DNA from 3 places in the Pseudarthrobacter sp. alpha12b genome. Region 3 is predicted to be linked to each of the others. Evidence: predicted binding sites of a transcription regulator. Region 3 holds the regulator's gene; each other region holds the start of a gene.

Region 1 (4,893 bases), 920 kb from region 3:
TGCACCCCGGGGAGGACCGCGGGCTGGTTTTCGCCGGCCTCTATGAGTGGTGGAAGGACCCGTCCCTGCCGGAGGGGGATCCGGGCCGCTGGCTGCTCTCAACGTCCATCCTCACGGCTGACACCCCGCCGCCCGGGACTGAATCGACCATCTTCGGGAAGCTGACTGAGCTGCACGACAGGGTGCCGCTGCCCATGGACAAAGCCACCATGGAAGCCTGGCTCGATCCGCAGGCGGATGATGCCGCTGCTTTGGTTGACTTGGTGCGGTCAGGGGTCAAGGACGCCGCCGCCGATTGGCAGGTGGAATCGGTGGGGAAGGAAGTGGGCAATGTCCGCAACAACGGCCCGGAACTGATCCGCCCGGTGGAAGCCCTGTTCTAGCAGCCCTGTTCCAGCAGCCGCCGCCAAAGGTGCGCCGGTGTTAAACGGTGACCGTGCCGGCGTCGTCCACTGCCCAGGTGGGGTTGTACGCCACTTCCCAGCGGAACCCGTCGGGGTCGGCAAAATACCCTGTATAGCCGCCCCAGGGCTGGGTGATGGGCTCGGCGATAATGGCAGCGCCCGCCGCCGCGGCCTCTTCCATGACCTTGTCCACGTCCTGGGGACTTCCGAGGTTGTGGCTGAGGGTGATGCCGGGGACGCCGGCGGGTGGGCTGGTACCGGCTTCGGCCTGCATCTGGCGGGTGTCCCAGAGGGAGAGCACCAGCCCGTGGTTGACCTGGATGAACAGCACCTCCCCGGCGACTTCCCGGTGGACGGGCCAGCCGAGGCCGTCAATGTAGAAGGCGCGCGAGGCCGCAACGCTGCGGACACCTAGGGAGATAAAGTCGACTCTGGGCTCCATGCTTCGATACTGTCAGATGATGGCGACAATTCAAGGAAACGATAGGGATGCACGGGCCGACAGGGAACAGCTCGCTGCCGTCCGGGTTGCTGTTGACGAGGTGGACGAACAGATTGTCACCCTCATCGCCCGCCGCGAACGGCTGATCAGGATCGCCGGCACCCTCAAGGGTGACGACGCCGAGGTGCGTGCCCCCGGCCGGGTGGAGCGGATCATTGAACACGTGCGGTCCGCCGCGGAGAAAAAGGACATTGACCCGGACATCGTCGAGTCAACCTACCGTGCAATGATCTCCGCGTTCATCGAACTTGAACTGCGGATCCACAAAGAAAACAGCTGAGCTGCTTCACCCGGGGTGGAGGAGCCTTAGATGGCTTCCTCCACCGGCACCCCGTGCTGGAACTCCCGTCCGTCGGCCTCGCTGAAGGCTGACAGGACATGCCCCTGCCCCAGTCCGTTCAGGGCCGTCAGGGGAAAGCTCCCGGTAATGCTGTTCTCTGAGTGGGACACCCCGGACAGGTCGAAATCTTCCTCGATTCCCTGGTCCCGGTTGAACGAGTAGCAGGCGATCGCCTCCCCGTTCATGAACTCAATGCACAGCCGTCGTTGCAGGGAATAGTCAGACGAGGCTCCCATCAGGCCCACGACATACGCGCCGGAATCCGGAATGGCGCCGTCAATGTCGAACTTTGCCACAAGAGTGGAGTCCTGGGTCTTGATGCTTGCCTGCTTCAGGAGTGCGTCATCGGTACTCATGCCATCATCCTGCTCCCTGCCGCACGCCCCGTCCACCCCCGCCTATGTTTTGCTGCCTGCCCGGCGTAGACTGGATTTATTCGAACACATATTCGAATACCTGTAGGGAAGTATCGTCCGGGAGGCGCACACATGGGCATGTTCAGCGAGTCCGTTGACGTAGTGTGCTCCGCCGGCGGGCAGCCGGAATCCTTGACGTGGGCAGGAACGTCGTACATTGTCTGCGCCGAACCTGTCAGGTGGTATGAACGCCGTCAATGGTGGGCAGAGGACACCCGGGCTCCGCTGGGAAGCGGGCCAGGCGTGGTGGACCACGAAATCTGGCGGGTCCAGGTCCTGCCAGCCCTGATGGTGTCCCGTCCCGCTTCGCCGGAAGAACCGGAAGACGCGGAACCCCTCACCCTTGACCTGACCCGCCATATCAGCAGTGGCCGTTGGCGGCTGCTGCGGATCCATGACGCTCTTCGCCCTAAATCAGCATGACCAGACCAGCATGACCTTTACCCACCTTCACGTTTCCACGGCGTTCAGCGCCCACTACGGCGTTTCATGGCCGGAGGAACTGGCCACGGCAGCCGCCGCCAACGGTGCCACGGCCCTTGCCTGCACAGACCGGGACGGCCTGTACGGCACCATCAAGCACCTCAAGGCCTGCATGGCTGCAGGCATCGACCCCATTGTGGGGGTGGACCTTGCAGTATTTGACGACGACGGCGACCACCGCACGGAGGTAGCAGGCAGGGTGGTGGTGCTGGCCCGCGGCCATAACAACGGTGCCGGGTACCGTGCGCTGTGCCGGCTGGTTTCCGATGCCCACGCCAGGACCTCTGGGAAAGCCGGGGGAGTGGTGCCCGCTGCGGTCACCCGCGCCGAACTGGCCTCCCGCACCCTTGACCCCCAAACCCTGAAACCGGTGCTGACGGTTCTGCTCGGCCCTGATTCAGATGTTGGACGGGCCATGGGTGGACGGCGTTACCTGCGTCCCCGGACCCTGTTCAAGCAATGGCTGGACGCAATGCCCGCCGGAACGGTGGTAGCGGAAATCGTCTCCCAGCTCAGTGCGCCCGGTACCCCGTTCAGCACTGCCCATGCAGTGCGCATGCTCAGGCTCGCCGAGGAACACCATGTCCCGGCGGTCCTAACCAATGCCGTCCGGTATTGCGCTGCGGACGGAGCGCCAACCGCCGACGTCCTTGACTCCGCCCGGACGTTGAAGTCCCTGCCGGAACTGGCAGGGGAACCACTGCTTCAACCCACCGGCCAGGGGTGGCTGAAAACCCCGGAACAGATGCAGGCGCTTGGCAGGGAGATCATTTCCGCTGCCGGTTACGGTGCCGCAGACCTCACGCAGCTGATGGTGCAGACGGAGGCGCTCGCCGATCTCTGCCGGATAGACCCCACCTCGGATATGGGATGGAAGCAGCCAGTGGTTCCTGAGGCTTCCGTTATTGGCATCAGCCAGGATCCGCACACCGAACTCATCCAGCGCTGCCAGGCTGGTATCGGCAGGCGGTTCCCGGGAATCAGCGGCAAAGCGGAGAAGGACATGCTGGCCCGTCTGTCCCATGAGCTTGGCATCATCCACAACCTGGGCTTCTCCTCCTACTTCCTGACGGTTGCGGAGGTGTCCCGGATGATCCAGGACATGGGGGTCAGGGCGGCAGCCAGGGGGTCGGGAGCATCCAGCCTGGTCAATTACCTCATTGACGTCAGCCACGTGAATCCCCTCCAGCACGACCTCATTTTTGAACGGTTCCTTTCCAACGACCGCGCCACCCTTCCGGACATCGATATCGACGTCGAAAGCGCCGAACGCCACACCGTCTACCGGCGGATCTTCGAACGCTTCGGCTCTGAACGGGTCACCCTGATGAGCATGCAGAACGGATACCGCGCCCGTGGTGCAGTGCGCGACGCCGGAATGGCGCTGGGCATGGACGACGTCGAGGTAGGGGAGATCGCCAAGCAGTTGTGGCGCTTCTCGGCGCGGAAGTTCCGTGAGGCGCTGCAGGAAAAGCCCGAACTGCGGGAGTTTGCCGGCAGGGTGGAGCAGCGCGACGCCAATGGAAACCAGCAGCTTGACCTGCTGGTGGACCTGACCGAACGGCTCGACCGGCTGCCCCGCCACATTTCCATGCACCCCTGCGGAGTGATCCTGGGCGATGCCACCCTCCTGGACCGCACGCCGGTCCAGCCAAGCGGTCTTGGCCTGCCCATGAGCCAGTTCGATAAACATGACATGGACCCCATGGGCATGCTCAAACTCGATGTCCTGGGTGTCCGCATGCAAAGTGCCATGGCTTTCGCTGTCCGGGAGATCATCAGGATCCATCCGTCCAGGGAAGAAGTGGTCAAAGCCGGGAACCACCCTGCGGGTCCTGAAGGTTCCGGCCCGGACTACATTGCCGCCAACGGCCAGATAGACCTTAACGCCGTCCCCCTCGACGACGAAGCGACTTACGAGCTGATCAGAAGCACGCACACCCTTGGCTGCTTCCAGATCGAATCCCCCGGGCAGCGGGAACTGATCGGCAAAATGGCGCCCCGGGAGTTCAACGACCTCATCATAGATATCTCACTGTTCCGTCCAGGGCCCATGAAATCCGACATGGTGCGGCCCTTCCTGGAACACCGGCACGGGTTCGCCCCTGAGGTCTACCCGCACCCTGACCTCAAGCCGGTGCTGCAGGAAACCCATGGGGTTACGGTGTTCCACGAACAGATCCTGAAAACCCTGGACATCATGACCGGCTGCGGGCTGGCAAAAGCCGACGAGTTCCGCAGGGCCTTGAGCAGCGAGGCAGGTGAAGCGCAGGTGGAGGAGTACTTCAGGCGCAACGCCAAAGCCAAGGGGTACACCCCTGAGGTAGTGGACAAGGTATGGGGGACGCTGAAGTCCTTTGCCAGTTTCGGCTTCTGCAAAGCCCACGGCGCTGCCTTTGCCGTCCCCACCTACCAGTCAGCCTGGCTCAAGACACACCACCCCGAAGCCTTCCTGGCCGGCTTATGGGAGCACGACCCCGGGATGTACCCCAAGCGGCTGCTGGTGGCCGAAGCCCGCCGGCTGGGCATTCCCATCCTTCCCTTGGACATCAACCGGAGCAAGGCCGAATACCGGGTGGAGCGGGTCGGGTCCGGCAAGGATGCCGGCAGGCTTGGGATCAGGCTCAGCCTGAACGGGATCTACGGATTGTCTGCCACGGAACTGAAGCGGATCGTTGCCGGCCAGCCGTATGACTCTCTGGCAGATCTCCGGGCGCGCTCGCGGCTCAGCAAGCCAAGCATCAGGCG
Region 2 (4,893 bases), 1.5 Mb from region 3:
GTTTGCCATGGAAATTCCTTTGCTGGGTCGGATGCTGAGACGAGATTACGGAGCGGCCAGCGGCCCCACAATCAACCGCGTAGCGGGCGTTCACCCGGCGACGCGAACGCTCAACGCGGCGTAGCAGGACGTCAAAAATCGTCGTGGGACGTCTTGATCCGGAGGGGGGTACGCACCCGGCACCGGCTGTGAATGCCATCCGCAGGTGCCGGCACTGATTTTTTGGGCGCGGTGGTGGGTACGTAGGCGGCATGGGGGCTTTGGAAAAATAAACAAGGAGACACTCATGCTGCTTTGGATCGCTATTATCATCGCCGTTCTTTGGCTTCTCGGACTGCTCGCAAACATCGGTGGCGGGCTCATCCACATACTCTTGGTGGTTGCCGTGGTGGTGCTTATCTTCCACTTCGTCCGTGGCAGGTCACGCGTCTAAACGCAACGCAGACAGGATTCCTGCCGCCGGTCACAGCGCCGGCGGCAGGAATCCCGGTGCGTCAGGCCGCCTTAACCAGGGGGAGTTCGTCCCAGTGCGTGGTGTACCGGGGCGAGCGCATGTCACGCTTCATGGTCCAGTCCAGGCCGGACCTCATGCCGGCGTGCCCCAGCCCGATGCAGCCCCGCCCGAACCGCCGGCTCACATCCTCCAGAAGGGGGCCGATGCCGCGCTCCTCATGCCGGTTCTCGAACAGCTCCAGGGGTGGCTGGTTTCCCGTGGGCCGCAGGTCGGTGAGCATCAGGCCCGCCTTCGCGTACTTAAGTCCGTCCCGGATGCTGGGCAGCAGCGCGTGCGCGGCCCTGGTAAGCAGGAGGGGATCCGCCGTGGGCATCGGCAGGGATACACACACTGAATGGTGGGCCTGCTCCGAATTCCTGAATGGCGAGGTGGCAGCGAACGCCGTCAGCACCTTCGCCTGCAGTCCGTGCTTGGAAAGCCTGGCGCTGGCCTGCTGCCCGTAAATGCTGAACACCTCGCGCAGGCCGGCTGCTGTTGTGACCGGGGTGGCGAAGGAGCGGGAGAAGATCAGCTGGTCCCGGCCGATGCGCTCCTCCTCCATGGGGATGCAGGGGGTGCCGCGCAGTTCAAGGACGGTGCGCATCAGCACCACCGAGAACTTGTCCCTGATCATCACCGGATCCGCACTGACGAGGTCGTGGACAGTGAAGATCCCCAGCACATTGAGCCGCTTGGTCAGCCGCCCGGCGATGCCCCAGATCTCCTCCACCGGCAACCGGCCCATCAGTGCCTGCCGCACGTCGGCCGGCACGGAGTCCCACAGGCAGACCCCGCCAAAAGCGGAATTGTTCTTGGCCCACTTGTTGCAGAGTTTTGCCAACGTCTTGGTGGGGGCGATGCCAACGCAGACCGGCACCCCCACGTTCCGCCGCACGGCATTCTTCATCCTGCGGCCCAGGGCCAGCAGCTGCTCCGGATCGCCTTTGACGCCCAGGAAGGCTTCGTCAATGCTATACACCTCCAGCCACGCCGAGTACCGGCCCAGCAGTTCCATCACCCGGGAGCTGATGTCCCCATAGAGCTCATAGTTGCTGGACTTCGCCACCAGGCCCCACTCTTTGGCCCGCGGCTCGAGTTTGAACCAGGGCTCTCCGGTGGAGATGCCGAGTGCTTTCGCCTCGGGGGAGCGGGTCACGGCGCAGCCGTCATTGTTGGACAGCACCACCAGCGGCCGGCCCTCCAGCGACGGATCGAACGCGCGCTCGGCGGAGGCGTAGAAGCAGTTGACGTCCACGTGCGCGATCTGCGGCGTCCTTGGCATGAACGCAGGCTTAGGCATGGTGCACTTCAAACATGGTGCAGGCACCTGGTGGCAACACCCCAGATGGTCAGCTCGGACAGGGCGGGCACGTGGATGTCCGGGTACTTTGGGTTCTCCGCCTGCAGCACCACGCCGGTGCGGGTGATGCGGAGGCGCTTGACCGTCAATTCCCCGTCCAGCACTGCGATCACCACCGCTCCGTCCTTTGGTTCCAGTGCCCGGTTCACGATCAGTTCGTCGCCGTCACTGATGCCGGCGCCCTCCATCGAGTCCCCGGTGACCCGGACCACGAAGGTGCTGGTGATGTCCTTGATGAGGTGCGCGTTCAGGTCGATCCGGCCGTCAAAGTAGTCCTGCGCCGGGGACGGAAAGCCTGCCGCCACCGCCACGGGTGAGACCAGCACGGAGAATAACGAGGCGCCCGCATTTATCACACGGGGACCGACAACAACGCCCAAAACACACCTTTATTCGAATATATGTTCGATGGTTTCAGTGTAGCGCCGGAGGCTGACAACGGGTACTCCTTCATTCAGGGGTCTCCAAGGGCGGCTGCCTGCTGCAAGCAGGTCCGCCGGACACGCTGGGGTGCTTCACTGGGAGGACGACGGCGGCCTGCCGCCTTCCAGCGTCGTGGGAGGTACCAGCGCGCCCAGCCCACGTAGACTTGCAGGATGCGGTTGGTAGCAAGCGATATAGACGGAACGATCCTTGGGCACGACGGAAAAATCAGCCCCCGCACCATCTGCGCCTTCCACGCCTGCCGTGATGTCGGCGTCGAGTTGGTGTTCGTGACCGGCCGGCCGCCGCGGTGGCTGCACCCGCTCGAGGAACAGCTGGGTCACACCGGCCGTGTCATCTGCTCCAACGGCGCAGTGGTCTGGGACCTTGAGGCGGACCGCCTGGTCTCCGCCCGCACCCTGGCCATCGACACCGTCCTGGAAGCCCGCCGCATCATCAAGGCACTCCGCCCGGCCGCCCTGTTCGCTGCGGAAACGCTCACCGGATTCCACCTGGAGCCGGGCTTTATCGAAAACGAATCCAGCGAGCTGCTCGCCGAATTCACCCCGGCGCCGCTCAGGGAAACGCTCACCGGGGATGACTCCGTGGTCAAATTCCTCGCGATCGTCCGTGACGGCACTCCCGACGACTTCCTTGCCGAGGTGGCGCCCGCCGTCGAACACCTGGCCGCCACCACCCACTCTTCACCCGGCGTCGCAATGCTGGAACTGTCCCTTCCGGGCGTGAACAAGGCCGTCACCCTTGCTGAATACGCCGGTGCGCTGGGCATTGACGCCGCTGACGTGGTGGCCTTCGGTGACATGCCCAACGATATCGAGATGCTCCGCTGGGCCGGCCACGGCTATGCCATGGCCAGCGGCCATCCGGAAGCCATCCGCGCGGCAGGGCAGCAGGCGCCGCATTTTGACGACGACGGCGTGGCCCAGGTCCTTGAGGCCAGGCTCGCGTCCCTGGGCGTCCAGTTTTCCTGAGTTCCGCTTTCCCGGGTCCGGCGCCCCATTCTCACAGCTGGCGCTCACCTGGCGTTTACCTTCCCTGCGTAGCGTGAAGCGTGGAGAGCAGGCACCCTCCCACGGCTCATAGGGGGAACGATGGCAAAGAACGTCAGGCAGCACGCGGCCGACGCGCCGCTGCGCAAAGCAACGCCCGCACCGCACTGGAAACAGCTGCGCCAGGGGGACCGCGTCCGGGTCCTGTTCGCACCCGGTTTTGAGGCGGGCGGCGTGGTGGACACCATTACGGCGGACCACACTGCCGTCTGGGTCCACCTGGACGCCGGCCGCGGCCGGACCCTGCTGCACTGCGGCGACGGCGTGGACATCCTTCCCTGCGCGGAGACTGGCTGCCGGGGCTGACGCGCCGGATCCGGGGTACGCTCGCAGGGTGACCCTGCCCTTTTTCGACCACGCGGACGACGCCGGGCGGCAGCTTCCCATCGCCATGGCCCACCGCGGGTTCTCGGCTGAGGGCCTGGAAAACTCCATGGCCGCGTTCCGCGCCGGCGTTGAACTTGGCTTCCGCTACCTCGAAACGGATGTGCACACCACGGCGGACGGCGTGCTGCTGCTCTTCCATGATGAAACCCTGGACCGGGTCACCGACGGCAGGGGCCGGGTGGCGGAACTGCCGGCCGCGGATGTGGCCAAGGCCCGGATCAACGGCCGCGAGCCCATCCCCACCTTTGACGACCTGGTTACCCAGCTCCCCGATGCCCGACTGAACCTCGACGTCAAGGACTGGGGCTCGGTCCACAGCACCGCCGCCGCGATCGAGCGGCACCAGGTCCACCACCGGGTGCTGGTGGCGAGTTTTTCGGACCGCCGACGGCGGGCGGTACTGAAGCTGCTCAGCCAGCCGGTGGCCTCCTCCGCCGGAATGGCCTCGAATGCCCTCTTCACCCTGCTGGGCCCTGTGCTTCCGCGGCCGGTATTCCGCCGGCTGATGCGCCGAACACTCCGGGATGTGCATGCGCTGCAGGTACCCGTCCGCTACGGACGGGTACCTGTTGTCACCGCCGGCTTCGTCCGGCGCGCGCATGACCTTGGCCTGGTGGTGCACGTCTGGACCATTAACGAGGCAGCGGAAATGCACCGGCTCCTCCACCTGGGCGTGGACGGCATCGTCACGGACCGGGCGGACCTGCTCCGCGGCGTGCTCATGGAGCGGGGCGAGTGGCCGCACGGGCCCGCACGGGGCGAGTGGCCGCCCGGTCCGGCTGACTAGCCGCGGCCTGTTTCGGTGGGTGCTGTCGCGTCGCCGGCCAGGCCGCCGTCGTCGGCTTGATCACTGTCCGTCTCATCGGCGTCCCCGCCCAACGGACTGGTGGAGACGCGAGCCGGGGCAGTCCCGGTCTTGAGGCCGGGTGCCTTCTGCTTCTCTGCCTCCATCGCGTTTGAGCCTTCGCTCAGGGACGAGTGGACTTCCACGTCGTCATTGGGGTCCGCGGGGTCTGGCACGTCCGTCTTCTCTGTCGGCTTGGATGTCCCGGCCAGGTCCTCCATGGCGTTTTCTGCTGCCTTGCCGATGCTGTCGCCGATTCCCATGTGACTGCTCCTTCCGACATTGCATGCCGGCGCCCCAGCGGCGTACCGGCCCT
Region 3 (4,893 bases):
CGAGGTTGATCTCCACGAGGACGGAGGACTCGCTGGTGGCACGCTCCATGCGGGCGGTCCTGGCTGCAGCCGTGTTCGATCCGGTTGGACTCATGGTGAAGGATCCTTAGTGGGAGAAGAAGTGGTTCAAGGCGCCCAGCGCCGCAGTAACAAGTCTAGGCGGGAAGCGCGGCGTGGCCCGCAAGGATGCGTTCCAGGGAGGTAAGGAAGGCTGTAGTCTCCGCCTCAGTGCCAGCAGTGACCCGAAGGTGGCCGGGGATGCCCACGTCGCGGATGAGCACCCCGGCGTCCAGCAGCTCCTGCCAGACCTGGTGCGGATTTTCCAGGCCGCCGAAGAAAACGTAGTTGGAGTCCGATGCGGCCGGCTTGAGGCCCATCCGGGTCAGTTCCGCCACAATCCGGTCCCGCTGCGTCTTGATGTCCTGGACATCGGCCATCAGCGCTTCACGGTGTTCCAGGGCGGCCAGGGCAGTGGCCTGGGTAATGGCGGACAGGTGGTACGGGAGGCGGACCAGCCGCAGAGCATCAGTGACCTCCGGGGCTGCGGCCATGTAGCCGAGCCGCGCGCCCGCCAGGGCGAAAGCCTTGCTCATGGTGCGGGAAACGATCAGCCGCTCCCGGCCGGGCAACAGGGTCAGTGCGCTGGGCGTTCCGTCGTGCGCGAACTCGTGGTAAGCCTCATCGACGATCACGATGGCCTGGCTGTCCGCCCCGGCGTCATAGACAGCTTCCACGACGTCCAACCCAAGTCCTGTCCCCGTGGGGTTGTTGGGCGAGCAGAGGAACACAATGTTCGGCTGCAGTTCCTTGACCTGGCGGGCTGCGGACTCTGCGCTGAGGTCGTAGCCTTCCGCGCGTTCCCCGGTGATGTAGCGGGTGTCCGTACCGCTGGCCAGCAGGGGGTACATGGAGTACGTGGGTGGAAAGCCGAGTGCGGTGCGTCCGGGGCCGCCGAACGCCTGGAGGATCTGCTGCAGGACTTCATTGGAGCCATTGGCTGCCCACAGGTTGGTTTCATCAAGCCCATGCCCGAGATACTCAGCCAAGGCTTTCCGGAGGGCGGTGAACTCGCGGTCCGGATAGCGGTTGAGCCCGGCGGCGGCCTCCGTAACGGCGGCGCTGATGGCGGCACGGACGTCGGCGGGAACACCATGGGTATTTTCATTGACGTTCAGCAGGATGGGGACGTCCAGTTGGGGCGCCCCGTAGGGGGTCAGCCCGCGAAGGTTGCTGCGGAGGGGAAGCCGGTTCAGACGTTCTAGCTGGTCGCTCACCTGAACAGTTTAGTGGCCACGGCAACTGCCGGAAAATGTGACAGCCGTTGTTCGCCCTGGGCATGCCTGATGCTCTCCCCGGCATGCGCCATATGAGGCGCCTTGTCATCGCTTGACCTGGTTTCCGATCCGGGGCGACCGCGGCACCTGTTTCAGCGCGTGGGGACGAAGAGCTGCTGGCCCGGAATGACGGTGCCGGCGGCGAGGTTGTTCAACTGGACGATGTCCGCCACCACGTCCCGGGCATCGCGGTGGGGAGCAACGGCACCGGCGATGGCCCACAGCGACTGGCCGGACTGCACGGTCACCGTGACCGTGGGCGTAACTGCCAGATCCGAAACCGAATCCGAGGCCTTGGCCGGGGAGTGGAAAAGCCCGGAAAGCGACAGCAGGAGAACGGCCAGGAATACTAGCGGAACTCCAATCAGGACGATCCTCCCCCGACGGGTCAGCCTCAGGGGCGCAGACGAAGGTGAAACCTGGTGAAGAGATAAAGCTGACATGAACTAAGCCCTCCTGGACTTGCCGTGCTGCCCGGGTGTCCGCCGGCCGCTGCCCTGCCGCTCGTAGCGCTGCCGGAACCTCTACCGGCCGCGTATTCGAATAGGGCATGCGCTGGTTAGAACACATGTTCGAACTTTGCTTGTTAAGTTTTAGCACCTATCGACGAATAATGTCGAGACTCGCTAGAACAAATGTTTGAAAAAGCAATGTGGCTGGCCTAGCTTTGAACCAAAGAACAACCACCACTGAAGTTGAACAGCAGGGTCTGACAATGACGGTGGGACTCCTTCCGGCGGCGCTGTGGACCAGCGCCAGGCGGGAGATCCGGCGGCAAGCGAAAGGCATTGGCGAATATGGCAGCAGCAGCCGCCGGGGGCAGGACCGCCCCGCAACCAAAGAGGACCGCCAAGGGCCTGACCCCCAGGCAGAAGAAGATCCTCGAAACCATCCAGCGCTCAGTCAATGAGAACGGATACCCGCCGTCCATGCGCGAGATCGGCGATATAGTCGGCCTCGCAAGCCTGTCCAGCGTGACCCATCAGCTCTCCCAACTGGAAAAGCTGGGTTACCTGCGGCGCGACCCCAAGCGGCCGCGCGCCATGGAAGTCCTGATGCCCCTCACACTGGACGGCGGCGCCAAAGCTGCCGGCACGTCTCCTGCGCCGCACGCCACGGGTACCGGGGCCACGGTGTCGGAACTGCCCACGGCACTGGACACCGCCATGGTTCCCCTGGTGGGTCGTATCGCTGCCGGCGGCCCCATCCTCGCCGAGCAACTCGTGGAAGATGTCATGCCGCTGCCCCGCCAATTGGTGGGCCAAGGCGAGCTCTTCATGCTTAAGGTGGCCGGCGACTCCATGGTGGACGCCGCCATTTGCGACGGCGACTGGGTAGTGGTGCGGCGCCAGGCGGACGCTGCCAACGGAGACATCGTTGCCGCACTGCTGGACGATGAGGCAACCGTCAAGACCTTCCGTCAACGCGACGGCCATACCTGGCTGCTCCCCCAGAACACGCAATACGAACCTATCCTGGGCGACCACGCCACCATCATGGGCAAAGTGGTCTCGGTCCTGCGTTCCCTCTAGGCTCCGTTCCCGCTCCAGCCCCGACTCCCCTGGGCTGCGTCCACGCCGGCCGCACTCCGCCGGCTTATACCGAAGGTACCTGGCGGCGCTTCGCCGTTGTCAGGACGCGTCTGCGCCCAGCCTGGTGAGCGCCGCAAGCGCCTTGGTGCGGTCGGTGGTGGCCCAGAACGGGGGCAGGGCGCCCCGCAGGAATCCTGCGTAGCGTTCGGTGGCCAGCCTCGAATCCAGGACGGCCACCACTCCCTTGTCTCCGGTTGACCTGATCAACCGGCCGGCGCCCTGGGCGAGCCGGATGGCGGCATGCGTGGCGGAGACGGACATGAAGCCGTTTCCCCCTGCCTGCGCCACGGCACGCGAACGCGCCGTCATCAGCGGATCATCCGGCCGCGGGAACGGAATACGGTCGATCACCACCAGCCGGCAGGAACCTCCGGGAACGTCAACCCCCTGCCACAGGGACATGGTCCCGAAGAGGCAGGTGTCCGGCTCATCAGCGAATTGCTTGACCAGGGCAGTCATGGTCGATTCGCCCTGGCAGAGGACAGTCATATCGAGCTTGGGCCGGAGCGCGTCGGCAGCCTCTTCGGCGGCCCGCCGCGAGGAGAACAGGCACAGGGCTCCCCCACCGGACGCCTTGATAAGCGCTTCGAGTTCCGCCAGCGCCTCCGGGGAAACGCCGCGCCCGGGCTTGGGGAGGTGTCCGGCCACGTAGAGGATGCCCTGTTTGGCGTAGTCGAAGGGCGAGCCCACGTCCACGCCCGTCCAGCTGGGCGCACCGTCACCGATGAGGCCCAGTCCCCCGGCTGCAGGTTCAAAGGCGGAGCCGATGGCCAGGGTGGCGGACGTAAGCACCACAGTGTGCCCGGCAAAGAGCCCTTCCCGCAACCTGCCCGCCACTGACAACGGTGCGATATTGATCAACACCGGCGCACTGTCATCCGGCTGGGAGTAGCCCTGGCCGGGATCGAACGTGCTGGCGCGGGAAAACCACACCACCTCCCGGTTTTCACGGGCAGCGATCAGCCGCTCGCACAGTTCCAGGATGAGCATGAGGCGGGAACGGGCCAGCTGCCGGCCGCCGTCGGCTGTGGTGTTGCTGTCCCCTTTGGAATCGGACAACGCGGCGCGGCACGCCTCACGCAACTGGTCCACGCAGTCCAGCTGTTCATCGTTCAGGCCGTTGGGCAGCAGCCCGTTCGGCGCGCCGGCGACGGCCAGCTCAAGGTTGGCAGCTGCGGCGTTCAGGGCATCAACGGTGATGGCGGTATGTTTCCGGGCGCCCGAGGCGGCGGCATGGACCATGGCTACGGACAGCTGCCCGGACACGGCACCGGTGACCCGGTCCTGCAGTTCGTGCGCTTCGTCCACCACCACGACGTCGTATTCGGGCAGGACGGCAAGCCCCTCGAACGCGCTGACAGCCAACATGGCGTGGTTGGTCACCACTACATCGGCCTCGGCTGCGTCCTGCCGTGCGAGCTCGCTGAAACATTCAGCGGCCATGGGGCATTTTTGCGCGCCCAAGCACTCCATGGACGTCACGGAAACCTGGCGCCAGGCACGGTCGGTCACACCGGGCAGGAGCTCATCCCTGTCGCCCGTCGCTGTTTTCTCCGCCCACTCGCGGAGCCGCACCACTTCCTTGCCAAGCTGCGATGAGGGTCCACCTACGGAAGCGGCGAAATGCGGAACGCTGGTGTCCTCTCCCAGGGAGAAGAGCTGCCCTTCGGACGGTTCCTCTGATGGGAACCCGCCCTCGAGCTTGTGTCGGCATACGTAGTTGGACCGCCCCTTGACCAGCGCAACCTTGACCGGCCGGTCCAGGGCAGGGGTGATGTTTTTCAGGAGCCGCGGCAGGTCCCGTCCCACAATTTGGGTCTGCAGTGCCAGCGTGGCCGTGGACACGAGGGCAGGCTTGTTGCTTTCCAGGGCATGGGCGATCAGCGGCACCAGGTAAGCCAGTGACTTACCGGTGCCGGTGCCCGCCTGGACCAGGAGATGGTTGCCGGTTTCGATGGCCCGGGCCA

Evidence for each region. The regulator LexA, encoded in region 3, represses DNA repair genes until DNA is damaged. The targets are predictions, from matches to a motif close to TCGAACANNTGTTCGA.
Region 1: the regulator LexA is predicted to act here: its motif matches at 1,683-1,698, upstream of ACTAQI_RS06810 (DUF6504 family protein).
Region 2: the regulator LexA is predicted to act here: its motif matches at 2,247-2,262, upstream of ACTAQI_RS17405 (LexA family protein).

Annotation. Positions count from the first base shown of each region.
Region 1 is NZ_CP196746.1:1,515,286-1,520,178, reverse strand. Features, by position in the region: gene ACTAQI_RS06830 (SOS response-associated peptidase) at 1-383, shown strand, start outside; gene ACTAQI_RS06825 (VOC family protein) at 424-846, opposite strand; gene ACTAQI_RS06820 (chorismate mutase) at 863-1,186, shown strand; gene ACTAQI_RS06815 (hypothetical protein) at 1,213-1,602, opposite strand; gene ACTAQI_RS06810 (DUF6504 family protein) at 1,735-2,085, shown strand; gene ACTAQI_RS06805 (DNA polymerase III subunit alpha) at 2,096-4,893, shown strand, end outside.
Region 2 is NZ_CP196746.1:3,772,674-3,777,566, forward strand. Features, by position in the region: gene ACTAQI_RS17390 (ABC transporter substrate-binding protein) at 1-9, opposite strand, end outside; gene ACTAQI_RS17395 (lmo0937 family membrane protein) at 287-433, shown strand; gene ACTAQI_RS17400 (Y-family DNA polymerase) at 495-1,775, opposite strand; gene ACTAQI_RS17405 (LexA family protein) at 1,802-2,233, opposite strand; gene ACTAQI_RS17410 (HAD family hydrolase) at 2,450-3,268, shown strand; gene ACTAQI_RS17415 (hypothetical protein) at 3,389-3,652, shown strand; gene ACTAQI_RS17420 (glycerophosphodiester phosphodiesterase) at 3,681-4,520, shown strand; gene ACTAQI_RS17425 (hypothetical protein) at 4,517-4,840, opposite strand.
Region 3 is NZ_CP196746.1:597,142-602,034, reverse strand. Features, by position in the region: gene hisB (imidazoleglycerol-phosphate dehydratase HisB) at 1-94, opposite strand, end outside; gene ACTAQI_RS02670 (histidinol-phosphate transaminase) at 156-1,274, opposite strand; gene ACTAQI_RS02665 (LysM peptidoglycan-binding domain-containing protein) at 1,427-1,777, opposite strand; gene lexA (transcriptional repressor LexA) at 2,132-2,866, shown strand; gene ACTAQI_RS02655 (ATP-dependent DNA helicase) at 2,966-4,893, opposite strand, start outside.